Regions from separate parts of the Brevibacillus sp. FSL K6-2834 genome, predicted to be linked through region 2. Evidence: riboswitches for the same ligand, from Rfam matches in the RefSeq annotation. Region 2 holds a riboswitch; each other region holds the start of a gene.
The links. Region 2 has a riboswitch for cyclic di-GMP ahead of NST96_RS05020 (transglutaminase-like domain-containing protein). Riboswitches for the same ligand answer to the same signal wherever they lie in the genome.

Region 1: it holds a riboswitch for cyclic di-GMP, as region 2 does, so the genes downstream of both, ggt (gamma-glutamyltransferase) here and NST96_RS05020 (transglutaminase-like domain-containing protein) in region 2, are expected to answer to the same signal.
Region 3: it holds a riboswitch for cyclic di-GMP, as region 2 does, so the genes downstream of both, NST96_RS26240 (methyl-accepting chemotaxis protein) here and NST96_RS05020 (transglutaminase-like domain-containing protein) in region 2, are expected to answer to the same signal.

Annotation. Positions count from the first base shown of each region.
Region 1 covers NZ_CP151945.1:5,354,218-5,365,178, forward strand. Annotated here, with positions in the region: gene NST96_RS25895 (ABC transporter ATP-binding protein) at 1-725, opposite strand, end outside; gene NST96_RS25900 (QueT transporter family protein) at 722-1,327, opposite strand; gene NST96_RS25905 (glutamine--tRNA ligase/YqeY domain fusion protein) at 2,104-3,771, opposite strand; gene NST96_RS25910 (MBL fold metallo-hydrolase) at 4,089-5,048, shown strand; cyclic di-GMP riboswitch class I at 5,263-5,350, shown strand; gene ggt (gamma-glutamyltransferase) at 5,601-7,226, shown strand; gene NST96_RS25920 (methyl-accepting chemotaxis protein) at 7,335-9,329, shown strand; gene NST96_RS25925 (GNAT family N-acetyltransferase) at 9,472-10,629, opposite strand; gene NST96_RS25930 (F390 synthetase-related protein) at 10,619-10,961, opposite strand, start outside.
Region 2 covers NZ_CP151945.1:991,555-1,002,515, forward strand. Annotated here, with positions in the region: gene NST96_RS05010 (response regulator) at 1-414, shown strand, start outside; gene NST96_RS05015 (class D sortase) at 458-1,114, shown strand; cyclic di-GMP riboswitch class I at 1,206-1,292, shown strand; gene NST96_RS05020 (transglutaminase-like domain-containing protein) at 1,307-2,110, shown strand; gene NST96_RS05025 (collagen binding domain-containing protein) at 2,479-7,332, shown strand; gene NST96_RS05030 (metal-sulfur cluster assembly factor) at 7,533-7,850, shown strand; gene erm (23S ribosomal RNA methyltransferase Erm) at 8,361-9,302, shown strand; gene NST96_RS05040 (ABC transporter ATP-binding protein) at 9,705-10,472, shown strand; gene NST96_RS05045 (ABC transporter permease) at 10,485-10,961, shown strand, end outside.
Region 3 covers NZ_CP151945.1:5,427,515-5,438,475, reverse strand. Annotated here, with positions in the region: gene NST96_RS26260 (sensor histidine kinase) at 1-1,495, opposite strand, end outside; gene NST96_RS26255 (response regulator transcription factor) at 1,473-2,165, opposite strand; gene NST96_RS26250 (YxcD family protein) at 2,454-2,750, opposite strand; gene NST96_RS26245 (hypothetical protein) at 2,738-3,172, opposite strand; cyclic di-GMP riboswitch class I at 3,384-3,476, shown strand; gene NST96_RS26240 (methyl-accepting chemotaxis protein) at 3,576-5,549, shown strand; gene NST96_RS26235 (transporter substrate-binding domain-containing protein) at 5,690-6,559, shown strand; gene cspD (cold-shock protein CspD) at 6,763-6,963, shown strand; gene NST96_RS26225 (DEAD/DEAH box helicase) at 7,138-8,583, shown strand; gene NST96_RS26220 (Glu/Leu/Phe/Val dehydrogenase) at 8,688-9,965, opposite strand; gene NST96_RS26215 (LysR family transcriptional regulator) at 10,155-10,961, shown strand, end outside.

The DNA.
Region 1 (10,961 bases), 1.3 Mb from region 2:
TACAACTGTATGACATCGGGGACGAGAATTCCGTGCTTCTCAAGCTCCTCCACCTTGCCAAAAAACGGACGTACGGGCAAATCGAGTTCAATCCGCCCGTCCGCCAAGAGCAAAATGCGATCGCAAAATTGAGCCAATTCCTCTGTCGCGTGGGAAGAGACGACTATCGTGATTTCCTGCTCCCGCTTTAGCTGTGAAAGCAGTTGAAACACTTCCCTAGCTCCTTTTGGGTCCAGCTCGGAGGTAGGCTCATCCAAAAGCAAGATTCGGGGTTGATGGGCCAATGCCGAAGCGATGGCCACCCGTTGCTTCTCTCCTCCGGATAATTCAAAGGGAGAGCGGAGAGCAAAGCCTTCCAGACCGACCAGCTTGAGGACTTCACCAATCCGCTGCTCGATTTCCTCATCCGCTTGCCCGCTGTTTTCCAAACTAAAGGCGATCTCTTCCTCTACCGTAAGGCCGATAAACTGTGTCTCCGGGTCTTGAAAGACGATGCCCAACTCCCCGCTGACCCGGCGTTCGCCGGAAAACTGCCCGGAATAATTGCGCGGTACCAGCCCGGCCAAAGCCAAAAGAAGCGTTGTTTTGCCCGCGGCAGAGGGGCCGACGATTCCCACCACTTCGCCCGGATAGAGGGAAAGATTGATGTCGGATAGCGCATGCTTGGCGCTATCCTCGTACTGCCAACGAACGTTTTCCAAACGGAGCAGCGGCTGACCGGTCACGGACGAAGCCCGCCTTCTTCAATGGAAAGCAGTCCATTGCCGTGTGCTCGTCCCCGGTACAAGCCTGCCCGCTTCACAAACGGATACAGCAGCTTTAGCAGAACTGGCCCCAGTATTGCCGTCGATACTGCCTGATTCAAAAAGACGGTCGGAATAAACAAGGTTGCGATGGCCATCGGCGTAAAGCCAAGCGCCACATTGATCAAAATCGAGCAGGCCACCACTGCAGAGGCAATCAATACAACAAATATGTAATATTGCAAGATGCTGCGCCCTGTTTTCAAGGCCGGATGACTGACAGCCAAATAACCGATCAATCCTCCTAAAAAGTTGCCGATGAAGCCGACGATGACTGCATGCGGCGGTGTGCCTCCCGTCAGCAGATCGCTGGCCACGTTTCCAAATGCTAGACCCAGGCAGCCGGGAATGCCAAACAAAATGCCGAAAACAGGCTGCAGCGCATTCGCCGGTCGAAGCGGTACGGATGGAGCTAATTTGATGTTAGCGAGCATAATCAAGGCGACCGCGTACAAGGCCGCCGTGACGACGATCAGGACAAAGTCGACAGTCGTCCACTTTCGCCGAAAGAGAGACGTTCCCATCTCTAGTAACCTCCTTTATCTATGAAAACGGTTTACATGATCATGATGCTAGTTTACCCCTCCGCGCTGACTCTCGCAATGGCTTGAACAGGTTTATAGATGGACTTGGGTACAGCAAATCTTCTTTAATCTGCTAGGGCCATTTTGATAAGAACGTCAGATGGATACCGAGGGTAGCGATAGTAGTTTTTTAGAATGAGCGTTGTTCGGGCTTTGGGGGGAGGAGATGAAACAGGAGAAAAACGCTCCAGGTTCGGTGGGACACTTGCCGGGGGTAATCCTGGCCGGCTTCGTTCCAAAAGTGGAACCGCGTCCAAAAGCAGCCCGTTCGCAGAAGCCTCTCAGAGGTTGGACGCTAAAAGCGTGTTCCACTTTTGGAACGAAGCCTGGGTATGTGTCCCAAAGACCTTCGCGTTTTTCTCCTGTTTCATCTCTACAGCTTTTGTTTTCTCCCCGAGATACCCGAAAGAACCCGCGACGACAGAGAAGCATATTTCCAGGCGGAGCGACTAGCGGAGTCCAGCCCAGCGGAACAACGAAATCGCGGGAATCAGGAGCGTAACTCTGATTGGGCTTCGGAACGGCTGCTGCTTTTACGCTCCCCCGCGAATCGTTGTAGAGCGGACAGTCTCGGCTCCCTTGCGGACGCAGACCGGAGCGCAGCCTGGAAATATGCTTCTCTCACTGCAGCCACGTTCCTAATCCTATGTAGCCAATAAAAAAAGCTGTTGAACGCCTCAATGAGACTTCAACAGCTTTCTGCTTTGCATTCTCTGTTATCCCTGCTGCTTCGGCAGTTCAAACGAGCTCTTCAAGGAAACAATCCGGTTGAACACCAGCTTGTCTTCTGTCGTATATTTCGGGTCGACATTAAAGTATCCGTGACGGAAGAATTGGTATTTGTCGTGGGGCTTGGTCTCTTTCATGTTAGGCTCCACGTATCCGTTCACGATCTCCAAAGAGTTTGGATTGATATTGTCAAGGAACGTGGTTCCTTCCTCCTGATCATCCAAAATCAGCGGTTCATACAGGCGGAACTCCGCAGGGAGCGCATGCTTGGCGTCTACCCAGTGGATCGTTCCTTTTACTTTGCGACCGGTAAAGCCGCTGCCGCTCTTCGTTTCAGGGTCATACGTACAGTGGATTTCGACGACATTGCCTTGCTCATCCTTGATCACGTCCGTGCACTTGATGAAGTACGCGTGCTTGAGCCGTACTTCATTTCCCGGGAACAGGCGGAAATACTTGCTCGGCGGGTTCTCCATGAAGTCGTCCTGCTCAATGTAGATTTCGCGGGAGAATGGAATTTGTCTGGTTCCCATTTCCGGATTTTCCGGGTTGATCTCCGCATCCAGCAGCTCGACCTGGTCTTCCGGATAATTGGTGATGACCACTTTCAGCGGGCGCAGTACAGCCATCGTCCGCGGCGCTTTCAGCTTCAGGTCCTCGCGGATGAAGTGCTCCAGCATTTTTTCATCCACGGTGCTGTTGCTTCTGGCCACACCGATTTCCCGGGCAAATGTACGGATGGACTCAGGAGTAAAGCCGCGGCGGCGAAGTCCCGAAATGGTAGGCATGCGCGGATCATCCCATCCGTCTACTACCTGTTCGTCGACCAACTGTTTCAGCTTCCGTTTGCTCATTACCGTATTGGTCAGGTTCAACCGGGCAAATTCGTATTGTCTCGGCACGTTTTCCATTTCACATTCGCGGACAACCCAGTCGTACAGCGGGCGATGATCCTCGAACTCAAGCGAACAGAGAGAGTGGGTTACGCCCTCGATAGCGTCCTCCAGCGGGTGTGCATAATCATACATCGGGTAGATGCACCATTTGTCTCCCGTGTTGTGGTGGGTAGCATGCGAAATCCGGTACAAAATCGGGTCACGCAGGTTGATATTGGGGGAGCTCATGTCGATTTTGGCGCGCAACACCTTTTCGCCGTCCTTAAACTCGCCGTTGCGCATCCGCTGGAACAAATCCAGGTTTTCTTCCACCGACCGGTCGCGGTAAGGGCTGTTTGTACCCGGCTCCGTCAAGGTCCCTCTGGTTTGGCGGATTTCTTCCGGGGACAGATCACATACGTAAGCCAGTCCTTTTTTGATCAACAGAACGGCGCGATTGTACATTTCCTCAAAATAATCCGATGCAAAGAACAGTCCGTCCCACTCAAAGCCAAGCCATTGTACGTCTTCCTTGATCGCTTCTACGTACTCCGCGTCTTCTTTCACCGGGTTGGTGTCGTCAAAACGAAGATTGGCTCTGCCATTGAATTCCTTTGCCAGTTCAAAATTAAGGCAAATCGCTTTGGCATGTCCGATGTGCAAATACCCGTTTGGCTCCGGAGGAAAGCGGGTAACGATTTCCCCGACTCGGCCCTCTCGCAGGTCTTCCAGGACAATGTTGCGGATAAAGTTGGATGATGATGCCGATTTATTTTCCACAGAAATTCAACCTTTCCCTTCACCTTTACATTCCATAATACTGATTCCCCGGCGATAGTTCAACAAATTCGCCCGGCTTCTGATGTTGGGCCGATGCATCATCGTTATCAGTCACCCCTTGGCCAACCGGCTTGTAGCAAGAATCACCTTCTCTGGACCAGGCGCTTTTACAAACCGCCCTTCAGAGGGTTTTTACTATCATAAGCAGGAGAGCCCCCGTGGGTGTTCACACGATGTATATAAATTGAAGTTGTTTCCAAAAGATTCCCATTTTATCCTACAGGCAGAAACATATTTTATGATTGGGGTGATCTGTTGTGAGTGTGCTTGAAAAAATCAATACACAATCCTCCTTTTTTACATTGGCAGAAATTGCGGAAGGTGTTTTTGCCGCCGTTATCAAAGCAGGCACAGGAGCCATGGGCAATGCCGCCATCGTCGATCTGGGCGATCGGACGGTCGTTTTTGACACCATGTACACGCCCAAGGCAGGGCTTGCACTGCGAGAAGCAGCCGAGCAATTGCTTGGACGCCCTGTATCGTTGGTTATCAATTCCCATTTCCACTTTGACCATGTGGGCGGCAACCAAGTCTTTTCCGATGCCATTATCCTCTCCACAGAAACCACCAAAAATCTCATGCTCGAGCGTTGTACAAGCCTCGTCCAATTCGCAAAGCAGCACCCCGAATACCCTGACAAGGTTCGCCAATCTTTGGAAGCCGAATCAGATCCGGAAAAGCAAAAGGAGCTTCGCACCGACCTCGGAGACATTCTCGCCCTTGACGCTGCACTGCCTACGTTCTCCGCGACCCCTGCCTCCCTGACATTTTCTGATTCTGTCACGCTCCACGGCTCGAAGCGAACTGCCGTACTGACCGCCAAAGGAAACGGACACAGCACATGCGACTCTGTCCTGTACCTGCCCGAAGACCGCGTTCTTCTGGCCGGCGACCTGCTTTTTGTGCAAAATCATCCCAGTATGCAGACAGGAAATCTTTCCCACTGGGTCTCCGTTTTGAAGGCTTGGAAAGACCTGCCCATTTCGGCAGCAGTCGGCGGCCACGGCCCGGTCGGAGACCATCAAACTGTGGATAGCTGTCTTCACTATTTGGAAGCTTTGTGGGACCAAGCCAAGCATCTGGCCGAGAACGGCTCCACACCCGAAGCCATCGAAGCAATCCCCATACCCGAACCATATGCCTCCTGGAGCTATCCCAGCCTCTTTGCTCGCAACCTTCAACAGCTTAGCCAGCAGATCTTAGCCGTTTCGGAGTAAGAAAGAGAAACGGAAGACGGATATGCATCTGTTTGAAAAAAATAAATAAATTTTTCACTAAAGTACTAGTCCAATATTACCGAATATAGGTAATGGATAGATATTTTTTGCATCTATGGAATCAGATTCAATCTTACGAATCTTTTCCCATATGTACAATTTTTCATATGTACTAAGTTTCACAAATTGCGTTCACTATCTTATTTCACATTGATATCGATAATGGCAAACCCGGGGAAATCCGGCGACGCAAAGCTACAGGGGCTACCTCCAGCAAATGGACAAGCCAGCCAGCTGCCGAAGTATTGATGTAGGACCAAAGACCAATGATCCTATGTCATTGGTCTTTTTGTGTTGTTATGCAAAGGAGGTGATGCCAATCGATTTTGACCCGAACCGTTCAACCTTTCATGCTTCGACCGTACACAACAAGGAGGATGGAAAGTGAAAAAGTCAATCTGGAAGAAACTCTCTGTTTTAGCGCTGACCGCGACGATCGGTCTGTCCAGCTTCACAACTGCCGCAGTGGAGGCGGCAAATCGCCCCACAACAATGTCGCCAAACGGCATGGTTACGGCTCCTCACTACCTGGCTACAGCCGCAGCTCTCAAAACACTCGAGGAGGGCGGAAACGCAGTCGATGCCGCGATTGCCGCCGCGTCTACGCTCGCCGTTGTTTACCCGCACTACACGTCGATTGGCGGCGACAACTTCTGGCTGATCTACAATGCAAAGACGAAAGAAGTAAGAGCGCTGAACGGAAGCGGTCGAGCTGGTGAAAAGGCAACGATCGAATATTACAAAAAGAAAGGCTACGAAAAAATTCCTTCCCGCGGGTACGAGTCCGCCAACACGGTCCCTGGTGTCGTTTCCGGTTGGTGGGAAGCGTACAACTACGCACACAAGGAATTGGCTGGAGATAGCAAGCTGAAATGGGACAGACTGTTGGAGCCGGCGATTGGATATGCGGAAAAAGGCTATCCGGTCTCTCCCAACCAAGTGTACTGGACCAAATACGCGATCGATCCGACAGACAACGATCTGAAAAATCTGCAGCGCTTTGAAGGGTTCCGCAAGACCTACCTGAAAGCGAACGGCGAGCCGTACCAGGCCGGCGAAATCCTCAAGCAGGAGGATCTGGCGAAAACGTTGAAAGTGATCGCCAAAAAAGGCGCAGACGGTTTTTACAAAGGCGAGATCGCCGAAAAAATCGTAAAAGACATGCAGGCAAACGGCGGTTTGCTGACTCTGAAAGACTTTGAAAAGCACACGTCCACCTGGGCTGATCCGATCACCGTCGACTATCGCGGATACCAAGCCTACAACGTACCGCCCAACTCTCAAGGCATGGCCTCATTGTCGATTCTGAACATATTGAACAACATTGACCTGAAGAGCATGGGCGAAGGCACGCCGGATTACTACCACGCTATCGTGGAAGCGACGAAGCAAGCGTTTGCCGACCGCGACAAATGGCTGACAGACCCTGAGTTTGTTGACATTCCGGTAGACGAGCTGCTGTCCAAGCAGCACGGCAAAGACCTTGCTGCCCGGATTGACATGAAGCAGGCTGCCAAAACCGTAGAACCGCTCGATCCCAAGGGCGACACTACCTGGCTCGGTGTAGTCGACAAGTACGGCAATGCCGTTTCCATGATCCAGAGCCACTACTTCGATTGGGGCTCGGGCGTCGTCGCGAAGGACACTGGTGTTCTCTTGCAAAACCGTGGAAGCTACTTCTCTCTGGACCCGAATCATATCAACCACCTGGAGCCAGGCAAGCGCACCTTCCACACGATCAACCCGGCTATGCTCTTGAAAGACAACAAGCCTTACCTGCTGTACGGTACACAGGGCGGTGAGGGGCAGCCGCAGACACAAGCCGCTCTCGTCACGCGCATTATCGACTTCGGATTCACGGTTCAAGACGCGATTGAAGCACCGAGATGGCTGCATGGCCGCAACTGGGGCTCCTCCTCCAACAATCTGAAGGTAGAGAGCCGCATTCCGCAGGAAGTCCTCGACGAGCTGGTAAAACGCGGTCATCCGGTTGAGAAGCTGGAAGCCGCTTATACCGATGCGATGGGTCAATCCGGTGCCATTCTGATCGATCCGAAAAGCAACATCAAGTTTGGCGGTGCAGACCCGCGCGGCGAAGGGGCTGCCATGGGCTATTGATTTATAATACGTGCAGACTGCTGGGATTATCTCAGCAGTCTGCATTTCCAGCTTTATACTCTGTCCCTTCCGGATTCCCAGCATGAATTATGAAAGGATGCTGCAACGATGCGTCTGTTCAGCAAGCTTCGGAATAAAATCATTATCTGGTTTTTGCTTGTGGCCGTACTCCCCTTGATCGCCTGCTCTTATCTGGTACTGACCGAAAGCACCAGAATTTTGATCGACAAGCAAAAGGATTCCTTTGTTCATTTGACGGAGTCGACTGCAAACGCCATGGACCAATGGCTGGACAGGAGACTGTCGGAAGTAATGATTCTGGCACGATCCTCGGACATCCAATCCTTTGACAATGAAGCAAAGAACAAGTTCATTCGCAAATTTACGAACGAAATCAAAATCTTTGACGGAAATACATTTATTTCCCCGGACGGGAAGGTAACAGCGGACACGTTTGAAGGCAGCGTAGGGATCAACCTGGCGGAGCGTCCGTTCTTCAAACTCGGCATGGAGGGAAAAACCAGCTACTCTGACATGCTGATCGCAAAAACGACCGGAAATCGGTCGATTGTAGTCGCTTCTCCCGTTGTGAGCAATGCCGGAGAAAAACTCGGCGTACTGACCGGGCTTGTAAACGTGGATTCGTTCACCTCGACCTTTTTGGACAATGTACAACTGGGTGAAGGCGGTTACCCGATTTTGGTCGATAACCAAGGACTGATCCAGGTACACCCCAACCCCGACCTGATCGGCAAAACCATTGAGGAAGCAGCTCTCCCTGAAGGCTTGAGCAGCATTCTCAAAAATAACGCACCCGAATCGGGCTCCTTTACGTATCTGGACGGCGGTACCGAATACGTCGTTACGTACGCTTCTATCCCCAAGACTCATTACAGCCTGTTTTTCCACATCCCGATCGAGTCCATCACCTCTGAGGTAACAGCGCTGACACTGAATGTGATGTTGATTGTAGGTATCGTAGCAGCCATCGTCATTGCAGCCGCCTACTTTGTGTCTCGTCAAATCAGCCGTCCCATCGTTGAGGTTGCCGCCGTGGCCAGCCGAATTTCCGATGGCGATCTGGCGGTAGATCCGCTGGCCATCAGAAGCCGGGATGAAGTAGGGCAGCTCTCCGAGTCAGTCAACCATATGGTAGGCAATCTGAGGTCAATCATCGAACAGGTAAACACAGCAGCCGAAGAGCTCGCTTCCTCTGCAGAGGAGCTGTCGGCCAATGCCGAGGAGACCAGCAAGGCAACGGAACAGATCGCCTCTTCGATTCAGGAGGTGGCATACGGAGCGGAACAGCAGGTACAAAGCGTGGCGGAAAGTGTAGGAGCCATCAATGAAGTCTCAACGGGCATTCAGCAGATAGCCGTTAACGCACAAAATGCAGCTGACTCTGCCGTGACTGCTTCGGAAATTGCTGTCGGCGGCAACAAGGCGATCGACACGGTCATGAGCCAGATGCAGTTGATTCACAGCACAGTAAACGAGATCGCTGGCATCGTCAAACGCCTCGGAGACAGCTCACAGGAAATCGGACAGATCGTCCAGGTGATTACCGACATCGCCCAACAGACAAACCTGTTGTCGCTCAATGCTGCAATCGAGGCAGCAAGAGCGGGAGAGCAGGGAAGAGGCTTTGCCGTGGTCGCTGACGAGGTGCGGAAGCTGGCCGAGGAATCGGCGAAATCAGCCCAGCAGATTGAACAACTGATCACAACGATTCAGACCGAATCCCATACCGCCGTGCTTTCCATGGAAAAAGGAACGAAGGAAGTGGCACTCGGTATTGAAGTGGTTAACGAGGCTGGCAGCTCATTCGTTCAGATCAGCGAATCCGTCGCTCAGGTCGCCAGCAAGATTCAGGAAGTGCAGGCCTATTCCCAGCAAATGACGGCAAGCACGGAACAAGCCGTCTATTTGATCGAGCAAATATCCAAGGTGGCAGAAAACTCGGCAGACGGTACACAAAACGTTTCCGCCGCAACCGAAGAACAACTGGCTGCTGTCGAGCAGGTCTCTTCTTCTGCCGAATCACTCGCGAGGGTTGCCGAGAAGCTGCAGGACCAAGTCCGGAAGTTTACCCTGTATCGGTAACGCGGAACATCCGATTGTCCGGCATGCACGCTGTTCGTTTGTCTTTGGCAAATCCCTTGCCCGCAAAAAAAGAGCACGGTATCGATAGACATAAACCGATACCGTGCTGACTTGAATGGTTTCCAAGCTGTCTTTTTGTCCGTTACCACTTGTACTTTTTCGCCATGCCGATGACAGCGCGATCGAGGATCGCAGCCAAGGCTCTCCAGATCATCTGTCGCCGGTAAGGAAGATGCTTTATATACACTGCCGTATACTCCGCAGTACCCTCTGCCCCGCGATCCGCTTTGAACGCCCCGACTCCGGCGCTTTGATGAAGCAAGAGGCCCTTTTGTTCCGCCTCCGACACCAAAAGGCTGGAGAGCATCCGGTACAGCCCCAGTTTTTTGGGAAGATCGGTATCGTACCCGAACAGGGGAGTGGTCATCATGCCGTTTCGCTGAAAATAACCGAGAATCCCGTCCAATCTGCCTTCCTTTTCCAGACCAATCAAGGTCAGTATCTGCCTGTGCAGCGCCAGTCGGACAAAGGCCGGCGTCAATTGCGGATTCAGTTGGGAGTATTTGTCCAGGTAAAGCGCTTGGTAAAGTGCGGCGATCCTCTCTGCATGCTCCTCCCCAAGCTCCTCGTGCCGAAGGATGCGATAACCGCTTTTCTTCAGCATATCCCGGTCCCGCTTTAACGTATTGCGAACGCGCCAGCCCTTTTCATTAGCCTGTTTGGGGTCAAACAGGTACACATACCGACTCGGCACCATCACATATCCGCTCCGCTCCAGGCCGGTCCATGCCCCCGGACAGACGATTGGACTTACGGATCGAAAAGCCACGGCGTGGTCCGGAAACCTCCTGGTCAGGAAGCTGGTGATTTCCCGGACCTGTTCAGCCGTCAACGGGTGATACAGATTGGTGGACAGAAGCCAATTGTTCACGAACACAATCCGATTCACACGGCTAAGCTTCATCAGGGCACCTGCCCCGGACAACAACGGCCCGCCGAGAGAAGCTATCATGGAAGACGTGACCAGCTTCATTTCCTCGCGGGCATAGCTGATGTAGTGTGTATAGGGCGAGCATACGTATGAGTTGTCGTACTCCTCGTCATTGACAGTTACAGGCAGTACGAGATCATCGATGACAAGCGCCCCCATCCGCGTGCGGACATTAGACATGTACGCCGGGACAGAATCGAGAATCAGCGGCTCCAGATAGGCGCGGGCATACTCTCCGTCCTTCATCCTCTCCCAGGCAAGCTCTGCCAAATCCGTTTTCTCATACAGGCGGACGCGTTCAGCGTTCATCAGGTTGGAACATCCTTTCCACGCGCCGGAGCTTCCTTCCCCGCTCCGGTGGTTGATAAGGAGAAAAAACGATTTCGGGCCCTGCGTACCCCTGCCTCTCTATTTCCCGCTGCAGCTTCCGACGGACGTCCTCTTCCACATCCTCCCGCCGATATCCCGGCGAAATGACAAGCGAGACTTCTACGTGCTCGGGACTTTTTTGACGGACGATGTACTCCTCAATTCCCTGTGACGCAGTCATCACTGCCCGGCGGACAAAATCAGGGAAAAAGGGGCGGAGCCCCTCGCCTCTTTCAGCAGAACCATCAGCGCCTTTGGCAGATGGAAAATAG
Region 2 (10,961 bases):
TTGGTGCGAGATGCTCCCAAAGTTACAGAAGAGACATTGGAACAGCACTTGTCTATCATGGCCAAGTACACAGGCGATTTTCTGGAGGAGCATCCGTATTTGTGGGCAGAGTACGAGCAGGAGCGCTTGCGGTTGCTCTGGTTGAACCATGTCAAGCAAATTGCTGAATATTACGTATCGGTTGAACAATATACCGAGGCGATTTTGATTTATCAAAAGATACGTGAAAAGTTTCCAGTAATGGAAGAGGGCTACTTCTATTTAATGAAGATATACGCCATGTTGAACCACCAAGGCGAGGTGAGCAAGCAGTTCAAGCTGATCTCGACCAAGCTGAGAGAGGAATTCGATGTTGCTCCCAGCAAGGAACTGACGGAGTGGTATGAACAATGGAAAAAAGGGGATCAAACCTAAAACGGACAGGGACGGGCAAACCATGAAAATGAGACTGTTATCAATGCTTCTGATCGTGGCCGGAATCGTTGTGCTGAGCTATCCAACACTGGCTGAAGAGTATCAGGACTACCGGCAGCAAAAGCTTGTCGAGGAATGGCAAAACAGTTTGCAGAATATTTCCAATGGGGAAGAGGCCGCTGGATCAAATCCTGCACCGGCAATTCCTTCCTCAACAGAAGATAGCGAGACAGCGATAGAAAGTGCCGATGTTGCGACCGAGAAGGAGAACGGGAAAAAGCCGGCACCGGACTTTGGCAGCTATAAGAATATGGAAGGTATTTTGACGATTGAAAAGATTGGTCTAATGCTGCCCATTTTGCACGGTGCATCAGATAACAATATGAAAACGACGGTTGCGAGCATCGAAAACACCGGGAGGGCCGGGGAAGTCGGCAATTATGCCATCGCTGGACACAGAAACTTTACATACGGTCGAAATTTCAATCGATTGGATGAGATGGCTGCAGGAGACAAGATCGAGGTTGACAACGGCAAGAGCAAATTTTCCTATACCGTTACAGAAAAATTGTATGTAAAGCCCGAAGAGGTGTGGGTTTTGGAAGGGAACGGAAAAGATAAGGAGATTACGCTCATCACCTGCCATCCGATGCACAATCCGACACACCGACTGATTATTAGGGGAAAAATGACAGAGTGATTGATATTTTTCAAGAAAAGATAGGATGAGGCTCCCTTTTCTAGTAAAGTTATGCTATTATTTTTTTAGTATATTTGATTTTAAAACTTTCAAACGATAATGGCAAATCTAATGAAAATTAGAGACGCAAAGCTATAGGGCCTTCCTTGTGTATGCAAGATGGCAGCCAGCTACCGAAAGGGGAGTTTTTTTGTGTTTTTTCGACGACTTTCGATGACAGTGGTAGGCATGTGTTTGCTGGCGGCTCCAGCGACTGCGTGGGCGAGATCCGCTCCTTCCTTTATTGATGTAAGCGAGCTCAATAATGGAATCGTCAAAGTTCAACACCATCATTCGGCACAGCCAGTCAATGAAAAAGTAAAAATCACGAAAGACAACCAGAACTTCTATTATAGCGTAAAAGACAACAACCGTTTCCCACTACAGCTAGGAGATGGCAAATATACGATTACACTCCTGCAACACGTTGCGAACAATAAATACCGTTCGATAGAAAGCAAGGAAGTGAACCTGACGGCATCAAGCCCGCAGGCCGTTTTCCTGCAACCGATCCAGATGATCTACTGGAACGACAAGACGAATGCGACCGCAAAAGCCAGAGAGCTGACCAAGGGCTTGAAGACCGACAAGGAAAAGGTACAAGCTATCTACAATTATGTGATCCAAAACGTCCAGTACGATTACGCAAAAGCCAATCAAGTTACGAGTGAATACATCCCTTCGGTAGATGCGACATTGACTGCAGGGCAAGGCATCTGTTACGATTACGCATCGCTGTTTGCCGCCATGCTGCGCAGCCAGGGGATTCCTGCCAAGCTGGTGATGGGACGGAAAAACGACATCCCGCAATACCATGCCTGGAATGAGATTTACTTGAAAGAGACGAACGAATGGATTACGGTCGATACAACATATGATTCGATTATGGTAAAGGGAACGAAAAAGCCGGCCATGATCAAGAATAAAAGTGAATATGTCATAGAAAAGCAGTATTAGGACACGATGCAGGAACTGCTCAGAAGCCGCTCCCTCTCATAAAAGAGGCGGGCGGCTTTTCGTTTTCTCCTATTCAGAATAAATTCAGAGTGATCTTTTATAGTGTGTTTTGTGGCTTAACAGCCAAAACCATACAAATTTTGATGTAAGTCGCCACCAAGAAAGAACAGCTTTAGACACTTACAAATAAAGAACAATGGAGAGGAGGAAGCAACGAAAAAAACATGCTCTCAGGATTGTGCAAGGTGTCATATTCTTCTTCCCCGGCGAAAAGGGGACTGGCAGCATTATCAAAACTTCATATGGGTAATCGCTGCTAGAGTCGTACGACCTTGCCAATTTAAACATGCGAGGTGAACGTAGTTAAGATGTGGCAGCGAAAGAAGCTTTTATCTGTTTACTTAGTATTCGCTTTGCTGGTGAATCTCTTCTTGCCATCCGCGTTTGTCAGTGCCAATGAAGTACCGATGAACGCAGGAATCACCAGTGAAGAAGGTGCCCCAACAAGTGGCGAGGTGTCCGAGCCGGGAACGGATCAAGAACCAGGCGCGGAGAATCCAGAGCCAGGTGCGGAGAATCCAGAGCCGGGTGGGGAGAATCCAGAGCCGGGCACGGAGAATCCGCAGCCGGGCACGGAGAATCCGCAGCCAGGTACGGAGAATCCGCAGCCAGGCACGGAGAATCCGCAGCCAGGCACGGAAAATCCAGGAACCGGAACGAATCCGGTGCCAGACCCGCCACCGCCACCACCGCCACTACCCCCAGCACCACCTGTAGAGCCCGAAAAATCACCAGAGAACATCATAACAAAAGTGGCGATGAAGGATGAGGAAGGTAATAACATTACCGAGATTCGTCCTGATCAGGGATCAATGGTAAAGATCATCTTCGACTGGCATCTTCCGGAGGGGCACACCTATAAGGGTGGCGACACTTTTACCTTCGATCTGCCGGACAAATTTAAGGTAGACCGACTTTTGGATGGACCTCTCACGGGGGACGTAGGGACATTTGAAGTAACACCGGAAGGCACCGTTACCTTCACTTTTAGCGAAGATGTGGAGAATGACGAATTCGTCGGTACGTTTGAGGTTTGGCGAACCTTTGACGAAAGCAAATTTTCCGGGGGAACGAAGCAGCAGATCGAATTTCCGTTCGGAGAAACGATCAACGTTCATTTCAAAGCCAATATCCGGGAAGAAATGGACAAGCAAGGAACAGCCAAGAAAATGAACCCAAGCGAGATCGACTGGGTTGTCGATTTTAACAAGGGCGAGCAAAAGATTACAGGCGCGACCTTCCAGGATAGCATACCTGCCGGACTTGAACTCGTTTCTTCTTCTGTCGAGGTATATGAGCTGGAGGTCATGCTGGACGGAAGCGTAAGGCAGGGAAGTGCTGTGACGATACAGCCAACAGTCTCCGGCAATCAGTTCCAGCTGGTCTTTGGAGATATCGATAAAGCGTATCGCGTCAAGTACAAAACAAATATCCTTGAGGCCAAAAATACGACATACACCAACAATGTGTCGGTTACGGGCGGTTCGTACGCAAAGGACGATTCAGCATCCGTCAGTGTGGCATTCAGCGAACCGCTCGCGAAAAAGTCTCTTGATTACAAGTCTTCTACACAAACCCTCACTTGGTCCATTGAGTACAATTACAATGAGCAAGTGATCGCACCGGGAAGTGCCTGGATTGTCGATACCTTTGAAACTGAGCAGACTCAGGAATTCCTCAAGGACACACTGAAAGTCTACGAGGTTACCATCGACGAAAACGGTAAGGCGACCCGGGGAAACCAAGTGGCTTCTAATGAATACATCATAGACGATACGGTTCCAAACGGCTTTAAACTGGACTTTCCGAACGGCGTTCAGTCTGCCTATGAAATCATTTACGACACAAAAGCGAAGGACCGTGTTCGCAAGAGTGTCAATGTGACGAACAAGGCAGAGATGTACGATGGCACGACTAAACAGGCAACGAAAGGGATGTACCAGGTCATCTTTTGGAAGGACGCCAAAAACGAGGACATCAACTACAGCACCAAGACCATTCTCTGGAAGATGTATCTGAACTATGACAACTATCAAATGGACGAAGTTGTCATCACCGACCACTACAAGGGCCAAGGGATTGAGCTTGACAAAGATAGCCTGAAAATTTCCGGATTGACAGAGGGGACAGATTACACGATCGAGCCCATCAACAATTATCGCGAAGGGTTTACGATCAAGTTCAATCATCCGATCAGCACGAAAGTGGACATCGAGTACAAGACAAAGTTTGACCCGAACTACTTCAATGCCCATGACATTACCAACCATGGAAAGCTGACATGGCTTGAAAACGGAGTGTCATACGAGAGGGAAGATTCGGCAACGGTTTCCTCGGACCGTTACACCAAGAACAACGGGAATAAAACGGGGACGTATAACCCTAAAACGAAAACCATCACCTGGATCATCGATGTAAACTACAATCTGCAAGAGATTAACCAGGCGGTGATCAAGGATTTCTATCAGGGAGAGCAAACATTTGTCAAGGAATCCCTGAAGGTGAATCGTTTGAACCTCCAGGGTGGAGCCGACCAGGTAGAGGTTAAAGAAGAGCTGCCTAGCAGTGCGTATTCGTTTGAAGGCGGGCTGAAGAACAGTGAAGGTCACGAAGGCTTTGCACTGACGTTTAAAGATCCCATCGACTCTGCATATCGCATCACGTACCAGACGAGCCTGAAAGGCCATGAGGTCTTGGCAGAATACATGAACGATGCAACCATGAGCGATGGCGGCGGGCCGGCGTTGTTTGCCCAATCCGCTTCGGTGAAGCCAAAGCATGGTGGGGAGTATATCCTTAAACAAGGCAAGCAGGGAACAGGGGCAGATGCAGAAAATGCGTTCTGGACCATTTACCTGAATCGAAATCAGTCCTGGATCGATGCCGGTGCGAAAGTAACGGACAAGCTGTCTGACAATCAAGTGCTCCTTCCGGAATCCTTCCAGCTCTATCAGACGGTGGTGGATGCCAACGGGGTAGTGAGCAAAGGCGAACCAGCCGATCCCGCGGACTACGAACTGAAAGTTCTTACGCCAGCGGATGGGGAGCATAGCTTTGAATTGATCTTCAAAAAGCCGATTGAGAGCGCCTATATTTTGGAATACAAGTCGTTCATCATCGCGGAAAATGGAGAATACATCAAGAACAGCGCCGCTTTTGCCGGAAGAACGTCCCTGGCTGACGATGGCAGTGGACAAGGTGGAATCAAAGTCAGCTTGTCAGGAGCTGGCGGAGGGGCGTTCCCTGCTGGGAAAGCATTCATCAAAATCGTGAAAACGGATGCCGCATCAGGTGAATTATTGGCAGGAGCCACATTCGAACTGTATGACAAGACAGGCAAAATGCTGCTTGAAACGCTTGTAACCGATGAACAGGGAGTAGCAGTAACAAAGAAAAAATACAGCTTTAAAGAGTATGTACTCAAAGAAAAATCGGCCCCATCTGGGTATCTCGTCGATGAAGCGTACGCAAGCGGCAAATTGATTGCTTTCAAAGAAGACAAAGAAATTTCGGTTACAAACCAAAAAGGCGACTGGAGCTTTAAATTGACGAAAGTCGATTCGGAGGATGGCGAGAAGAAGCTCGAAGGCGCTGTCTTCAAACTCCAGCGGAAAAACGGCGATAAGTTTGAAGACGTTGCTGACCACACTTCGCTTGTAACTGACGCAAACGGAGAGCTCTATCTCGCGAAATTGGAGCCTGGAGATTATCAGTTAATCGAAACAAGTGCGCCGAAAGGGTACAAGCTGGATGAAACACCGATTCCTTTCACGATTCGGCCAAATCAGACTGCCGTGATTCCATGGACGATGAAGAATGTTGCGAATCGCGGTTCAGTAGAACTCGTGAAGGTAGACGAGTTTGACCATAACATTACGCTGGCAGGAGCGGTATTTGAGCTCCGCGATGCAGACGGCAAAACGCTGCAGTCGAACCTTTCAACAGATGAAAATGGCAAACTGGTGATACCAGACCTGAAGGCAGGAAAGTATCAATTTGTCGAAATTACAGCTCCAACTGATTATCTGGTCAGTCAGGAAACATTGGAGTTCGAGATCGTAAATGAAGGCGAAGTCGTACAGAAAATCTTTACGAACAAGCTGATCCCGGGTTCTGCAACACTGACCAAAGTCGATTCCAATCGACCAGACGTCAAGCTGGAAGGTGCGCAGTTCAGAGTGTTGGACGAGAACAAGAAGCCGATCCTGAGCGGACTGTCCACGGACAAAAACGGTGAATTGCACGTTCCAGATCTCAGACCTGGCCTTTATTATTTCGAGGAAACACGAGCACCCAGCGGTTATGTCATCAAAGACAGACTAACTGAATTCGAGATTAAAAAGAATGAGATTACAACCGTAACGATCGGGAACGTCCGCTACTCTGGCGGAGGCGGCGGTGGAACGCCACCGGTAGACCCACCCAATCCACCAGTAGACCCGCCAAATCCTCCGGTAGATCCACCGAATCCACCGGTAGACCCGCCAAACCCACCGGTTGATCCGCCGAATCCGCCGGTAGACCCGGAGAAACCGGAAAAGCCTGAGAAACCAGGCAAGGACAAGCCGGACAGACCGGATCGGGACGAGCCTGAAGAGAAACCAGAAATACCGGGCGTTCCGTCCAAGCCGTCCAAGCCTGGCGAGCCTTCCATGCCGGAAGTGCCTGTCACGCCAACTCCGGTAGAACCAACACCGGAAAAACCTGTAGATCCAGCGCCGGTGACACCGGTAGATCCGGAGCCAACTACCCCAAGCCCGAGCGTGCCTACGAGTCCAACGAAGCCCGTTGAGAAAGTAGACAAGCCTGTCGGCTCGGTGAAAGTGCCAGAAGGCGGAACGGCAACCATCGGCAAACAGCCTAAGCATGGTACTGTCACAGTCGATCCGAGCGGCAAATGGGTATACACGCCTAACGGCGGTAAAAAACAAAAAGATTCGTTCTCGATTATTGTCAAAGATAAAGACGGCAATGAAGAGGAAATGCTGTATGAGGTAGATGGAGATGTTCCGACTGGCGGCATCCATCCGGACAAGGCAGCCAAAAAGGTCCTGCCGAAGACTGGAGAAGAGAGCCACCTCCCGCTTCAGTTGGCGGGAGCCGGCCTCATTGTTCTTGGAGCGTGGCTCTACAGAAGAACCCGTTCCATGCGCAACATGTAACGGAATTACGCACATTCAAACGGACATCAATAAACCATAAGCCTGCTTGGGGCTGTCTCGCAAGTAGTTGTACTGCTGGCGGGGCAGCCTCTTTTTATTTGCGGGAATGCTACGGCTTGAAGCATATGGATATGGAATCGCGCGGCCAATGCAATAAACAGGGCGACAAAGGAAAACCTATCCTCATGAAGGGGGATGGAATGATGGATGTAACAGAAAAGCTCTGGGCAGAGCTCGAAGAAGTGATCGATCCGGAAGTAGGTGTGAACATTGTCGATCTGGGCCTGGTATACGACATTGCGGTCGATGAGGAAAACAATGTGACTGTCACTATGACGTTGACCATTCCCGAATGCCCGCTTCGCGATATGATCGTCAGCAATGTGGAAGCCAAAGCCAAAAGCATTCCAGGGGTAGGGAACGTTCATGTCAACCTCGTTTTTGAGCCAAGATGGAGTCCGGCCCGAATGAATGACCGTGCGAGGGAAGAGATCAGAAATCGAAGGGCCCATGTGTAAGCGGCCGGGAAAAGTCTGAACAACAAGCTCCAAACAGCATGACAAAAAGCTCAAGCCTGACATACTTGAGCTTTTTGCCGCTTCACCAAAACGGGCGGTCCGATCAGGAGCCAACAGCAGCAGCGGATCAGTGAAACCCTGAAGATTTCTACACGCACCCTTTTTTGCACAGTGATATGCAAGATTGCTGGCCCGCGGAAGCAGCATAGAAAATAAATCGGGAATTCAAAGGAAAGAATAGACTTGTTCTTTCCCGTAAGTTACTCTATAACTTGAGTGCGCCCCGAAAAAACTGCACTCATGTAGAACGATGTTGCTAACCGATAGATGTACATCCTTTATGAATTCCCATTAGGGAGGACCCGATTTTATGTGTTGCATCGCATTCATGCGTACAAGGTAATGTAAGGTACAGAACATGTATAACCTGTCCATTTTTTTAGAAATGGTCCAGGTTTATTTGTGCTGTGCCTTTTTCATTCCCTACTACGAATGAATGAGGTGCTTTTTATGCCCAAAAATAGACGGACATCCAGGGGAAAATCCCGGATCTCCTCAAACTTCTCTGCACAACATTTGTTGATTAATAAACAATTGAGCAAAGACATGATCGACATGGCGAAGATAACGCCGAATGATACGGTAATAGACATCGGCGCCGGCAAAGGGGCGATAACATTCCCGTTGGCAAAAAGAGCGGCAAGAGTCATCGCTGTGGAGAACGATCCGGTTTTTGCCGAGAAGCTGCTCGATAAGATGCAAGGAGTAGCGAATATTCGGATGAACAGGCAAGATTTTTTACAGTTCAACCTTCCCAAAAGTCCGTTCAGTGTCGTGGCCAATATTCCATTCTCCATCACCACGCCGATACTCGGGAAGCTTCTGGACGACCCTGCTGTTCCGTTGCAGAGAGCCGTGCTCATCATGGAAAAAGGGGCGGCCAAACGGTTTACCAGTGTGCGGATTACGAATCCACGAATCCTGAAATGGCGGATGTGGTTTGATCTCAGGCTCGTCCGGACGGTATCGCCAGACCATTTCTCACCGCCGCCAAAGGTCGAGTCAGCAATAGTAACGATCTTCAGAAAGCAAAGTCCATTGGTTCCACTGCATGCTCATGCAAGGTTTATGGCGTTGGCCACTTATATCCTCCAGCAGCCGCAAGCGCCTGTCTTTGCGGCCTTACAGGGAATTTTTACCCCTTCCCAAATCAAGCATGTGGTAAAAGCGTTGAGACTGGAGCGGAATCAAGCGGTGTCTTCTCTAAATGAGCAACAGTGGGGGGAGCTCTTTCACTCGATGCTCCGGTATGTTGACCCAAGCCGATGGCCGAAGGTGCCAAAGAAGAAGATGCCGAAGATTCCGAGGGCGAAGGCGCCAAAGATGCCAAAGCCAAAAATGCCAAAGATATCAAAGCCAAGGATGCTAAAAAACCCAAAACAAAAGAAATAATCTTTAAAACAAAGCAAGAAAAACACGAAAAGCGATAGAGATGAAAAAGGAGAAAACGCGAAAGTCATTGGGACACCTACCTAGGCGAAATGGAAAAAGCGGAACACTCTTTTAAGAGTCCAACCTTTGAAAAGCACCGGGAACCGGCTGCTTTGGACGCGGTTCCGCTTTTGGAATGCAGTCGGCCAGTACAACCCTCGAGCAGGTGTCCCACCGTACTTTAAGCGGTTTTCTCCTTTTTCATCTCTCCACCCAAGCTCGAACAAAGTTTTCCTTACAAAACCGAAAGCAAAATGTAAGGTAGATCAATAGCTACTTGTCTGGAAACTGGTTACAGTTAATACAACGAGAAGCAAACCGACTGCCATTTGAGTTTCGGGAATAAGCTTGGGAGGAATAAATGTGAAAGCATCTGTACTTGAAGTCAGAGACGTTCAAAAAATATACGGAAATCGAGGAGAAAGTCAGTCGCATGCGTTGAAAGGAGTATCGCTGACTATCCAGGAAGGCGAATTTGTCGGAATCATGGGTCCTTCCGGCTCCGGAAAAACGACGCTGCTGAATGTCATTTCCACACTTGATCGCCCCACGGACGGATTCATTCAGATCGCCGGAACGGACATCACCCAGATGAAACAGAATCAGCTTGCGGACTTCCGTTCGCAAAAGCTGGGCTTCATTTTTCAGGATTTCAACCTGCTGGAAAACTTGACGGTGTATGAAAATATCGCCCTGCCCCTGTCGCTGCAAGGCGTCTCTTCGAGCGAGATTGCCCCCAAGGTGCACAAGGTGGCGCAAACGCTGGGGATTCAGGAGATATTGCAGAAGTACCCGGTCCAGATTTCCGGCGGGCAGAAGCAGCGGGCTGCGGCCGCACGTGCGCTGGTGCATGATCCGGCCATTCTGCTGGCTGATGAGCCGACCGGTTCGCTTGACTCCAAAAACGCGAAAAGCTTGCTGGAGACGATGACCGATCTGAACGAGAACCACGGCGTGTCGATCATGATGGTCACGCACGACGCTTTCAGTGCAAGCTATTGCAGGCGCATTCTCTTTATTCAGGACGGAAAATTGTATACGGAAATTCACCGGACACAAGACCGTCAGCAATTCTTCAAGCAAATCCTGGATGTACTTGCCGAGCTGGGTGCATCGCATGATGTGCGCTAGGAGGGAATGCACATGCTGTTGAAGCTTTCGCTTTCAAGTATGCGAAAAATGATGAAGGACTATCTGGTTCTCCTGATCGGTCTGGTCATCTCGATTACGATCTTTTACATGTTCCAGACGCTGGCGCTGAATGGTGACTTTACGAAACAAAATTCGGTGATCAGCTCGATCCAGCTCGTTTTTAATGTAGGCTCTGTTTTGCTGGCGTTCATTACCTTCTTCTATATCTTTTACGCCAACTCGTTCTTGCTGTCGCTCAGACGCAAAGAACTCGGGATGTATATGATATTGGGCGCGAAGAAGAGGAAGATCAGCCAAATCCTGTTTTTGGAAACGCTTGTGCTCGGGATCATTTCCCTGGTCATCGGCACCATCGCGGGAGCAGGGCTGGCGAGCGGGGTAGGGAGCCTGCTGATGAAGCAGCTCGATATCTCGCTTGAAGGCTACCAGCCCTTCTATCTCCCTTCCATCATGATGACGTGCGGGTTC
Region 3 (10,961 bases), 1.2 Mb from region 2:
CGACGGATTCCTTGAAGCCTTGCTTGATATTGTTCAGGTTGTCGGCCAGGCGGGACAGGTTTCCTTTTCCTTTGCCTGTCGCGATGATCTGGTGGTCCAGATTTCCGGCTGCCATCTCTTCGGCACCGCGGAAGATTTTGTTCATCAGGCTGATTCTCCTGAGAATGTACGGAAGCACGATAGTGACGTAAAACAGGCAGTAAGCTCCTGAAACCAACAGGAAGAGCTCTTCGCGACGATCAAGGGAAATGAGAGCGACCAATGCGCTCACGGGAAAGGCAAGCGACAGGCCAACCATCAGGATGAGCTTGACCAAGATGTTTCGATTGGCCAATACATCCGTGAGCAGTTCACGGTATTTGACAAACCAGCTTTTCTGCCATTGCCGCTGCCACAGCTCTCGGTCCCGTAGCATCCGAGCGGCCTCTATCAAGCAGAGCGTAACGTAGGCTGCGGCGAACGATTCCAGCCCGAGGATAATGAGCTGCTCGGGACGAAGAGGCAGCGAAAAAAACGAGACGGAGATGGCCAGCACAACCGCGCAGAAGACGGCAAAGAACAGCACGAAGATTCGCAGGTCAACGGGAATGCGCCGCAGCAAGAAGAGCGAGCCTTCGACAAAGGAGAGCTCGGCTGCGCGCTTGCGCAAATACAGGAACAGTCCGACCGCAGCTACAGCGGTGATGACGAGCAGGGCGCATTCCTTGAACAGCCTTTCGCGGATCGCCGCATAATACTGCGCGTTGGAGTGGATCAGGCTGTATCCTTCCACATTTTTCGGGACGTAGATGATCCCTTCCCAGTGATTGGTTTGAAAAAAGTGATTGATCCAACGGAAGCTGTTATCCGTTTCGTTGTCGCTGTTAGGAAAGCGGATGGAATAGACAGAGTTGGATTTCAGTTCTTCCACCGAAGGAGGGGTCGGTACATTGGTGTACACCTCGTCCCTGTTCTTGTTCACGATGTAGTAGCGGAATGACCCGCTCCGCAAAGCGATGCTGTCCTCCAGATCCCTGTATTCCTGGTCCTTTGCGGCAACGGCTTGCTTCACCGCTTGCCGGAACGATTCTTCCTGAGACTGGCGTATCTTTTGCAGTTCCTGGTCTCTTGCCTGTTCCAGCTTGGGGACATTCGCCGCTTTTCCGGAAGCCTCGGCTTCCGCGATCAGTGAAGCGTAATGCTGGTTGATTTCTTCCATTTGCCCCGCAGAGCTGCTCGCGAAATCGCTCTTGAGCTGCTCGTATTGATCTTCTCCGAGCTTCTCCATATCTGTTTTGTCGGGATACCCCCGGTAGTTGAAATGAAGCCTTTTGACCATGTCGATAAACTGGCTGAGCTCCTCCTGGAAGCCATTTGTCTTGTAGTAGCGGTCCTGTTGAAGGTAATCGGTCCGCAAAGCGATGTCCGCCGACGCCAGGAAAGAAAGAGAGGTCATACACAGGAACAGCAGGGAAACCAGAATCAGCCCCAGCTTATTTTTCGATTTTGTATCCAATTCCCCATACCACCTTTAAATATTTCGGTTCCTTCGGGTTGATCTCGATCTTTTCCCTGATTCTTCTCACATGTACAGCCACCGTATTTTCGGCGTTCATGTACGGTTCCTTCCAGACCAGCTCGTATATTTCTTCAATGGAGAAGACACGGCCCTTGTTTTTCATCAGCAGCTCGAGGATTTTGTACTCCGTAGGGGTCAGGCGAACCTCCTCGTCATCGACAAAAACCGTCTTGGAGGTCGTGTTGAGGACTAGCCCCCTGACGTGAATTTCGTCTTCGCCCGCAACATACGTCCCCAGATGGGTATAGCGCCGCAGCTGCGATTTGACCCGCGCTACCAGCTCCATCGGGTTAAACGGCTTCGTTACATAGTCGTCCGCTCCGACGTTAAGCCCGAGGATTTTGTCCGTATCCTCCGATTTTGCCGACAGCATGATGATCGGAATGTTTCGGCTTTCCCGGATGGCAAAGGTCGCTTTGATCCCGTCCATCTGCGGCATCATAATATCCATGATAATGAGGTGCAAATCCTCGCTGTTTAACACTTCCAAAGCTTGAAGTCCGTTCTCCGCTTTGAATACCTTGATGTTTTCGTTCTTGAGATAAATTTCGATCGCGTCGCGGATTTCTGCTTCATCGTCCACGACAAGCACATTATACTTGGACACGCCAGCTTCCCACCTTACGAATCTTTCTTGTGTCTGTTCATTTCCCGAACCGAGGAGATATTTCTATCATACCGGGTACTTTTTACAAAAGGGCTTTGAAAATCCTTACAAAATTCTTACGAAAAGAAATGATAGGCGAAAAAGAAAACAATGACCCGCAAGACAGGGCACCTGGTAAAGTGTCCGGCTTGCGGGTCAAAGCTCAGCATTCGGATCATAGCTCAGCAATTTTCCGATGATGCTTTTTTATGGCAAACAATGATCGTGCAGAATTGTGCTGCGTTTTTATCAGCCGTAGCTCGCATAGGCGATAATGCCTTCTTCTTCGTCTAGAACGAGTTCCAGTCTGGCCGAATAAGGATCGCGGTGCATGTACGTCTGCAGCCAATAACGGATCGCTTCAATAATGTTGATTTTGATAAAGATCTGCTTGCGGTCGTTGGCGTACACTTCAGCGGAAAAACCGTAGTCCTCGTCCCACATCAGCTCGACGGCAACCTCTTGCGGCTGAATCTGCTTTTTGCTCGCCACATGCATGCAAATGGCGTTTATAATGTCCTGCTCAAGAATTTTTATCGTTTCCATGTATCCCATTCCTGCTTTTTACGCTGGTTTTTAAAGAGCAAGTAAACCTTCCGGATCACAGCGATCAACACGATGACCGCGAGGATGTTGATCATAAATCCGAGGATGGAGCCGAGTACGCCCAAATCGCTGAACAGGCTGCCAAACAGCAATCCTGCCAGACCGCCGACGAGCAGGCCTTTCATGAAACCGCCTTTGCTCGGTGCAGCAGTAGATGTATTTTTTACCGGTGTTGTGGAATTCGTGGTGTTGTTGTTCGTCGTCGCATTTACATTGGAATCCGCTTTGTTCGGCGTCGTTTTTGTAGGAGCGATAGACTTTTTGCCGGATTTGTAGCCTTTGGCATCGGCGTGATCGGTTACAAAGCCAGTTGGAGCCAGTACAAGGACAAACGCAATGACCAACATCAGTAATTTTTTCATTATAGGAAAAGTCATCTCCTTTTTATTTTCCGTCTATATATAAGTCTATGATTATTTGTCGGCTTATTCAACCGGTATCGATAGTAAATTGCGATTTGTCACAGATTGTATGATTTTCTATCGTTCGTAAAATAGTCCTCATTTACTACGCTCGATAGGCTGCGAGTATGTTATTATAATTTTGCTATAGTATTTTTAACCTAATTAAAAATTCTGAAAAAGGCAAACCCACTGAAAGGCGGGGACGCAAAGCCACGGGTCTAAGGCTGCATAAAAATGCGGCTACGACAGCCGGGTTGCCAGACCGAAGCAAAGAAGCTGTCGGAATGGCAGTCTTCTTTTTTTTGTGCCCAAAAAAGAAGGCAGGTCGTCGCGTGTAGGGGGATAGGGAGGGATCATATCCATGGGAAACAGTCTCAAGCAAAAACTGATTGTGGTGATGAGCATCCTGCTAATTATCAGTTTGATTTCTGTATCTGTTGCGAGTTACTGGAGCTCCTCGAGTATTCTGGAAACGAGCCTTGACAAGGAAGCCGAGCTGAGCGCAAAAAATCTGTCTGAACAGATTGAAACGTTTTTTAACAGCAAAATTATCATTCTCGAAACGATTTCCAAAATGATCTCGGAAGACAACGATCAGGCAAAGGACCTGAAGCTGATTCAGGACGCCCAGAAGCAACACCCGGAGTTTGAAACCTTCTTCTTTTCCTACGACCTGACCGGAAACCGTGTCATCAACTTCAAAGGCGAAGTGACACAGGTTTCCGACAGGGAGCACTTTCAGGCTGCGGGAAAAGGCGAAGGGAAAGTGATCATCTCGGAGCCGGTCGTCTCCAAGCGTACCGGCAACAATATCGTGACGATCATCGTACCGCTGATGAAAAACAACAAGCAGTACGGGTACATGGGGTCTACCATCCCGATCAACGAAATTCAGACAACCGTTTCCGAGGAAACCTTTGGGCAGACAGGCTACGCTTTCCTCGTCAGTCAAAAAGGAACCTATGTCTGGAATCCAAATGAAGAGTTGATCCTGAAGGAGTCTCTGGCTACTACCGATATTCCGCAGCTGCAGGAGGCTTTCCAAGCGATCCAGAGCGGCGGAGAGGGAACGGTTCAGTACGAGGCGGATGGCAAGGAAATGTTCGCATCCTACGCGTCTACTGACCAACACTGGGGGGTATTTATTGCCGCTCCATCTGAAGAGCTGCATGCCCCTATCGCTGAATTGATGGTGAAGCTGTTGATCATCTCCGGCGTCGCTATCGTTCTCGCTATCGCCGTCGTTTATGCCGTGGCAGTCAGCATGGTCCGGCCTATTCAGCGTCTGAACCAGGTGGTGCAGGTGGTGGCGAAGGGCGACTTGACCAATAGCGTGACCGTGCAAGGAAAAGACGAGATCGCCGTGTTGTCCCGCGATTTCAACCAAACGGTGAATCATTTGAAGGACTTGATCCAGGGTGTCTCCCTGTCTTCGGATGAGGTGCTCTCCTTCACGAAGGAAGTATCTGCCGGGATAGATCAAGCGACCCAGGCAGTAAACCGGATCAGCAGCTCTGTTCAACAAATTGCTGACGGCGCCGCAGCGCAGGCTGGCAGTGCGCAGGAAGTCGCGCTTTCGATGAATGATATGGCCGTCGGCATCGTGAAGATTGCGGAGACATCCTCGCGGGTATCGGAATCTGCGCAGGAGGCGGCCAAACAGGCGGAGCAGGGCGCTACGGTGGTAGATCACGCCGTGCAGCAAATGACGAGTATCGGAGAGGGCACTGCCAAGGTGTCGACAGCCATCGAAAAACTGCATGCGCGGTCCCAGGAAATCGAAAGCATTCTTGACACGATCAGCGGGCTGACCTCACAGATCAATCTCCTCGCCTTGAACGCATCGATTGAAGCGGCACGGGCAGGCGAGCATGGCCGCGGCTTCGCGGTTGTAGCGGGTGAAGTGAAGAGTCTGGCGCATCAGTCTGAAGAATCGGCGGCGAAAATCGCTCAGCTGATCCAGGAAATCCAGCAGGATACCGCGGAAGCAGTCGAGGCGATGGATGCCGGGAATAAAAACGTGAAAGACGGTGTTGAGCTGATCGAGGAAGTGCGAGCCATTTTTGATCGCATCATGAGCGCATCGCGCAATGTAGCAGACCACATCCTCGAAGTCTCCGCCGCTTCGGAAGAAATGTCGGCCGGTTCGGAAGAGGTAAGCGCATCGGTGGCAGAAATGCACGCCATCGCCAACCATGCATCCGAGGATGCAAAAAATGTGGCGGAAGCGACACATCAACAACTGCGTACGATTGAAGATATTGCCGAATCCGTCGGCAAGCTGCAAGATGTGGTGGATGAAATGCAGAAGAGGCTTGGGAAATTTACGCTGTAGCCATACGCTGTGGCCATTTTGGATATCAGTAGGAAAAGCCTCCTGCGAAAGGGGGGATGCCTCTGGGAGATAGCAGGAAACATCTGGAAAGTGTTGAGGCAGAAACAAAGACAAAAGCATTGGATCTGGAGGAGAAGAAGATGAAAAACTGGAAAAAACTCATGATGGCAAGTACTGTAGCCGCTGCTTTGCTTGCGACAGGCACAGTCGGCAATGCTTCGGCGATGAGCTCTGTCGCGGCGGCCAATCAAAATGCTGTATACGCGAAAAATACCGATCTGAAACAGGAAAATAAAAAGTTTGAGTCCCGCCTCGATGCGATCATTAAGCGGGGGTACATCCTCATCGGCACACCGGGTGACTACAAACCTTTCACATATTTGAATCCGAAGACTGGCGAGTTTGAAGGTTACGATATCGACGCCATGAAAGAGTTTGCGAAAAGTCTGGGCGTAGAAGCCCGCTTCGTCCAAACCTCCTGGCCGACATTGATGGATGACCTTTTGGCTGACAAATTCGATATCGCTGTTGGCGGCGTTACTCGCAATACCGAAAGACAGAAAAAGGCCCACATGAGCGAAGGCTACATCCAATTCGGAAAGGCTCCGCTGATCCGCAAAGAGGATAAAGACAAGTACAAAACCGTTGAAGACATCAACAAGCCGACTGTCCGCATTGGCGTGAATCCAGGCGGAACCAACGAAAAATTTGTTCGCGAGCACCTGACAAACGCGAAGGTGACAGTAGTGGAAAACAACCTCGACATTCCGGGCCTCGTAGCCAACGGCACTTATGATGTGATGATTACGGACACGCTGGAAGCCATGGTTTACCAAAAGGCAGACCCGCGCTTGTATGCGGCTTTGACTGACAATCCTTTCACCAAAAGCGAAAAAGCGTACATGATCCACCGCGGAGATTTTATCTTTGCCAGCTATCTGGATGTATGGATGGATGAAATGAAGCTGCAAGGCAAATTTGATGAGCTGTACAAAAAGTGGCTCCAATAGCCAAATATTGCTATAGTGGAAATATCGCTGCGTGTAGGCACGCAGCGATGTTTGCTAATTGACGAAAATGATGGTATGATATTATCTATGTTAAAAAGACATGAATACCCGGGAACGATTTTGCGGCCTCTCATGAGGTTTCAAGCGGAAACGGTTTTGAGGTTTTCTTGCTTTTTATCAATTGTTTACATGAGGAGGCCACAATCGTGATCGGAAAAGTAAAATGGTTTAATGCTGAAAAGGGCTTTGGTTTCATTGAGCGTGAAGATGGTGACGACGTATTCGTTCACTTCTCCGCGATCCAAGGAAATGGTTTCAAAAGCCTGGAAGAAGGACAAAATGTTGAATTTGACATCGTGGAAGGCAATCGCGGTCCACAAGCTGCAAACGTAAACAAACTGTAAATCCTTCTGATATAGACGCGAAAAGAGGGCTTATTCCATCAACAGGAATACAGCCCTCTTTTTCGGTCATTTTAAGTGGTAGGACATTTAGATTTAAGCAAAGGAGATTGACGCGCATTGGCAACATTTTATGATTTTGGGCTCCATCATCTGGTAGCCCGCGCCCTGAGTGACATGGGGTTTGAAGAGGCGACACCGATTCAGGCGGAGACGATCCCCACCGTCCTGCAGGGACAGGATTTAATCGGGCAGGCACAAACCGGTACAGGGAAAACCGCTGCTTTCGGCATCCCGCTCGTGGAAAGAGTGGATAGCGAAAAGGAACAGATCCAGGCGGTAGTCCTCACTCCCACCCGGGAACTGGCTGTTCAGGTAGCTGAAGAACTGAACAAGATTGCCCAGCACAAAAAAGTGACTGCTCTGCCGATCTACGGCGGACAGGATATCCAGCGCCAGATCAGGGCATTGAAAAAGCGCCCTGAAATTATCGTTGCTACTCCGGGCCGGTTCATGGACCATATGAACCGCAAGACGATTCGTCTGCACGGTGTGGAAATGGTCGTACTGGATGAAGCGGATGAAATGCTCAACATGGGCTTTGTCGACGACATCAAGGCGATTCTGCAAGAGATGCCGGAAGAGCGGCAAACCTTGCTGTTCTCGGCGACGATGCCGCGCCCGATCCATGAAATTGCCCGCAATTTCATGAAAAACCCTGTTACCATTTCGATCAAGGCGAAGGAATTGACCGTTCCCAATATCCAGCAGCAGTATATGGAAGTGCCGGAGAAGCAGAAATTTGATGTTCTGTGCCGTCTCCTGGACATCCATTCGCCTGAGCTGGCGATTATCTTCGGACGGACCAAACGCCGCGTAGACGAGCTGGCAGAGGCTCTGAACAAGCGCGGATACGGTGCGGAAGGCATCCACGGCGACTTGAATCAGGCAAAACGCGACAGCGTGCTTCGCAAGTTCAAGGAAGGCACGATCGAAGTGCTGGTCGCTACCGATGTGGCCGCTCGCGGATTGGATATCAGCGGGGTTACCCACGTGTACAACTTTGACATTCCGCAGGATTCAGAGAGCTATGTCCACCGCATCGGCAGAACCGGGCGTGCGGGTAAAACAGGCTTGGCGATTACGCTGGTCACTCCGAGAGAAACAGACCACCTGCGTTATATCGAGAAGGCTACCAACCGCAAGATGGAAAGAAAGCCTGTTCCGACGCTTGCCGAAGCGATCGAGGGACAACAGCGTCTGACAGTGGACAAACTGATGGAGACGACAGGCAGCGGCGAGCTGAGCATGTACAAGTCGCTGGCTGAGCAGCTTTTGGATGAGGTCGATTCCGTAACGTTGGTAGCCGCTGCATTGAAGCTGCTTACCAAGGAACCCGACACCACTCCTGTCCGTTTGACAGAGGAAGCCCCTCTGCGCGTAGGCAAGAGAAAAATGATGGATCAGTCCAGAGGCAGAGGCCCTCGTACCGGAGCCAAGCGGAGCGGCGGAGGCGGAGGCGGCTTCTCGCGAGCGGGGCATGGAAAAGGAAGACCGGCCCAACACAACAGGAACAGAAGAGACTGGGATCGGGATCGCGACCGTGACCGCAATAGAGACTAGAGCAGCGCCAGAGCAACCTCTGCGCCGACTCTAGGCCACAAAAAGAGCCGCCAAGCGCTGATGCCGGGCGGCTTTGATTATTTGATCCGGAATGTGCAGGAGCTCTACACCCAGCCTCTTGCTCTCATCGCCTCTGCGATGCGTTTGAGAGAGATCATGTAAGCGGCTGTGCGGAAATCCGTTTTGTACTCCTGCGCGATTGAACGAACGGCCCAGTAAGACTGGGTCATGACGTCGCGCAGCTTCTGGTTTACTTCGGCTTCGCTCCAGTAGTAATTCATCAGGTTTTGCACCCACTCAAAGTACGAGACGGTCACGCCGCCTGCATTGGCGAGAATGTCGGGGATGACCAAGACGCCGTTTTGGTGCAGCACTTTGTCTGCTTCGGGCGTAGTCGGGCCGTTGGCCGCTTCGGCGATGATGCGCGCTTTGACTTTATGGGCATTTTTCAATGTGATCACGTTTTCCAGCGCAGCGGGGACCAAAATGTCTACATCCAGCTCCAACAGCTCCTCTGGCTGCTGGAGGTGGAAACGGGCGTCGTAATCCAAAATGGTGGACGAATCCTTCAATTTCTCCACCTGGGCCAGATCCAGCCCGGCCGGGTCGTAGAGAGCGCCTTTGGAGTCGCTGACAGCTACGATCTTGCAGCCGAGCCCGGACAGCAGGTCAGCCGCGATGCGCCCTGCATTGCCAAAGCCCTGGATGGCGACGGTCGCTCCCTGCAGCGATTTGCCCATATCCTTCATCGCTTCTTCGATGGTGTATACACAGCCGCGTGCGGTGGCCTCACTGCGTCCTTTCGATCCGCCGATGATCAGGGGCTTGCCGGTAATGACGCCGGGGCTGTAAGAACCTTTGATCCGGCTGTACGTATCCATCATCCACCCCATAATTTGCGGGTTCGTATAAACGTCCGGGGCCGGGATGTCTTTTTCCGGACCGACGATGTCCGCGATCGCTTCCATAAAGCCGCGGCTGATCCGTTCGATTTCCGCTTTGCTGAACTCGTGGGGATCGCAAATAACACCGCCTTTGCCGCCGCCGTAGGGCAGGCTGACGACGCCGCATTTGAACGTCATCCACATCGACAGCGCCTTTACCTCATCCAGGGTCACATCCGGGTGAAAGCGGATGCCCCCTTTTGTCGGTCCGATCGCATCATTGTGTTGGGAGCGAAAGCCTTCGAATACGCGGATACTGCCGTCGTCGAGCTTGACCGGGAAAGAAACGTACAATACCCGTTTCGGTTTTTTCAGTATTTCTACCACGCCGCGCTCCAATCCGAGCAGGGATGCTGCAGTTTCAATTTGGGTCTGCACAATTTCATACGGATTGAGGACTTCACCCGCCGATTGTTGAACCTCCTGGAAAATCGCCATAGTTCTCTCCCTCTTTTTTCTTTATTTTTAAATAATTTTAAATAGAGCAGTAATAGTAATCAGAACAATTCAAAAAAAGATGAACGGAATACAAAAGTATTTTATCTGTAAGGATTAATCGAAACAATATAGAATATAGATGAGATTAATGCCGAAATGAGATGAATAAAAATAGAGAGGGGGAGAACGGTGGAACTGAGGCAGATTCAGTATTTTATCGAGGTAGCCAAACGGGAGCATGTGACGGAAGCTTCCCATGCCCTCCATATCGCGCAATCGGCGGTCAGCAGGCAGATCGTCAATCTGGAGGCAGAATTGGGCGTCAATCTGTTTATCCGCGATGGACGCAACGTACGGCTGACCCCGATCGGAAAAGTGTTTCTGGAGCATATGGAGCAGGCGATGAAGGTGATTGACAAAGCCAAACGGGAGATCGAGGAATTTTTGGACCCGGAGCGCGGGACGATCCGCATCGGATTTCCCAGCAGCTTGGCGGCCTACACATTGCCCACCGTCATTTCCGCTTTTCGCGAACAGCATCCGCATGTGCAGTTTCACCTGCGCCAGGGATCGTACCGGCAATTGATCGATGCGGTGATCAAGGGAGAAATCGATCTGGCTCTCCTTGGACCGGTTCCCAAGGATGAAAAGCAGGTGATTGGCCATACGCTGTTTTTGGAGAAGATCGTGGCGCTGCTTCCTTCCCACCATCGATTGGCAGGGGAGGCTAGGCTGCAGCTCAGTCAGCTTCGCGAGGAAGGGTTCGTCTTGTTCCCGGAGGGGTTCATTTTGCGAGAGCTGGTCGTACAGGCGTGCGGTCAGCTCGGCTTTCGGCCGACCATCTCGTTTGAAGGGGAGGACATTGACGCGATCAAAGGGCTGGTGGCGGCCGGACTGGGGGTCACGCTGCTGCCTGAAATCACGCTGACAGACAATCGGCCCCGCAGCACCGTCATGATCCCGGTGACGGAGCCGACCGTTACCCGCACCGTGGGC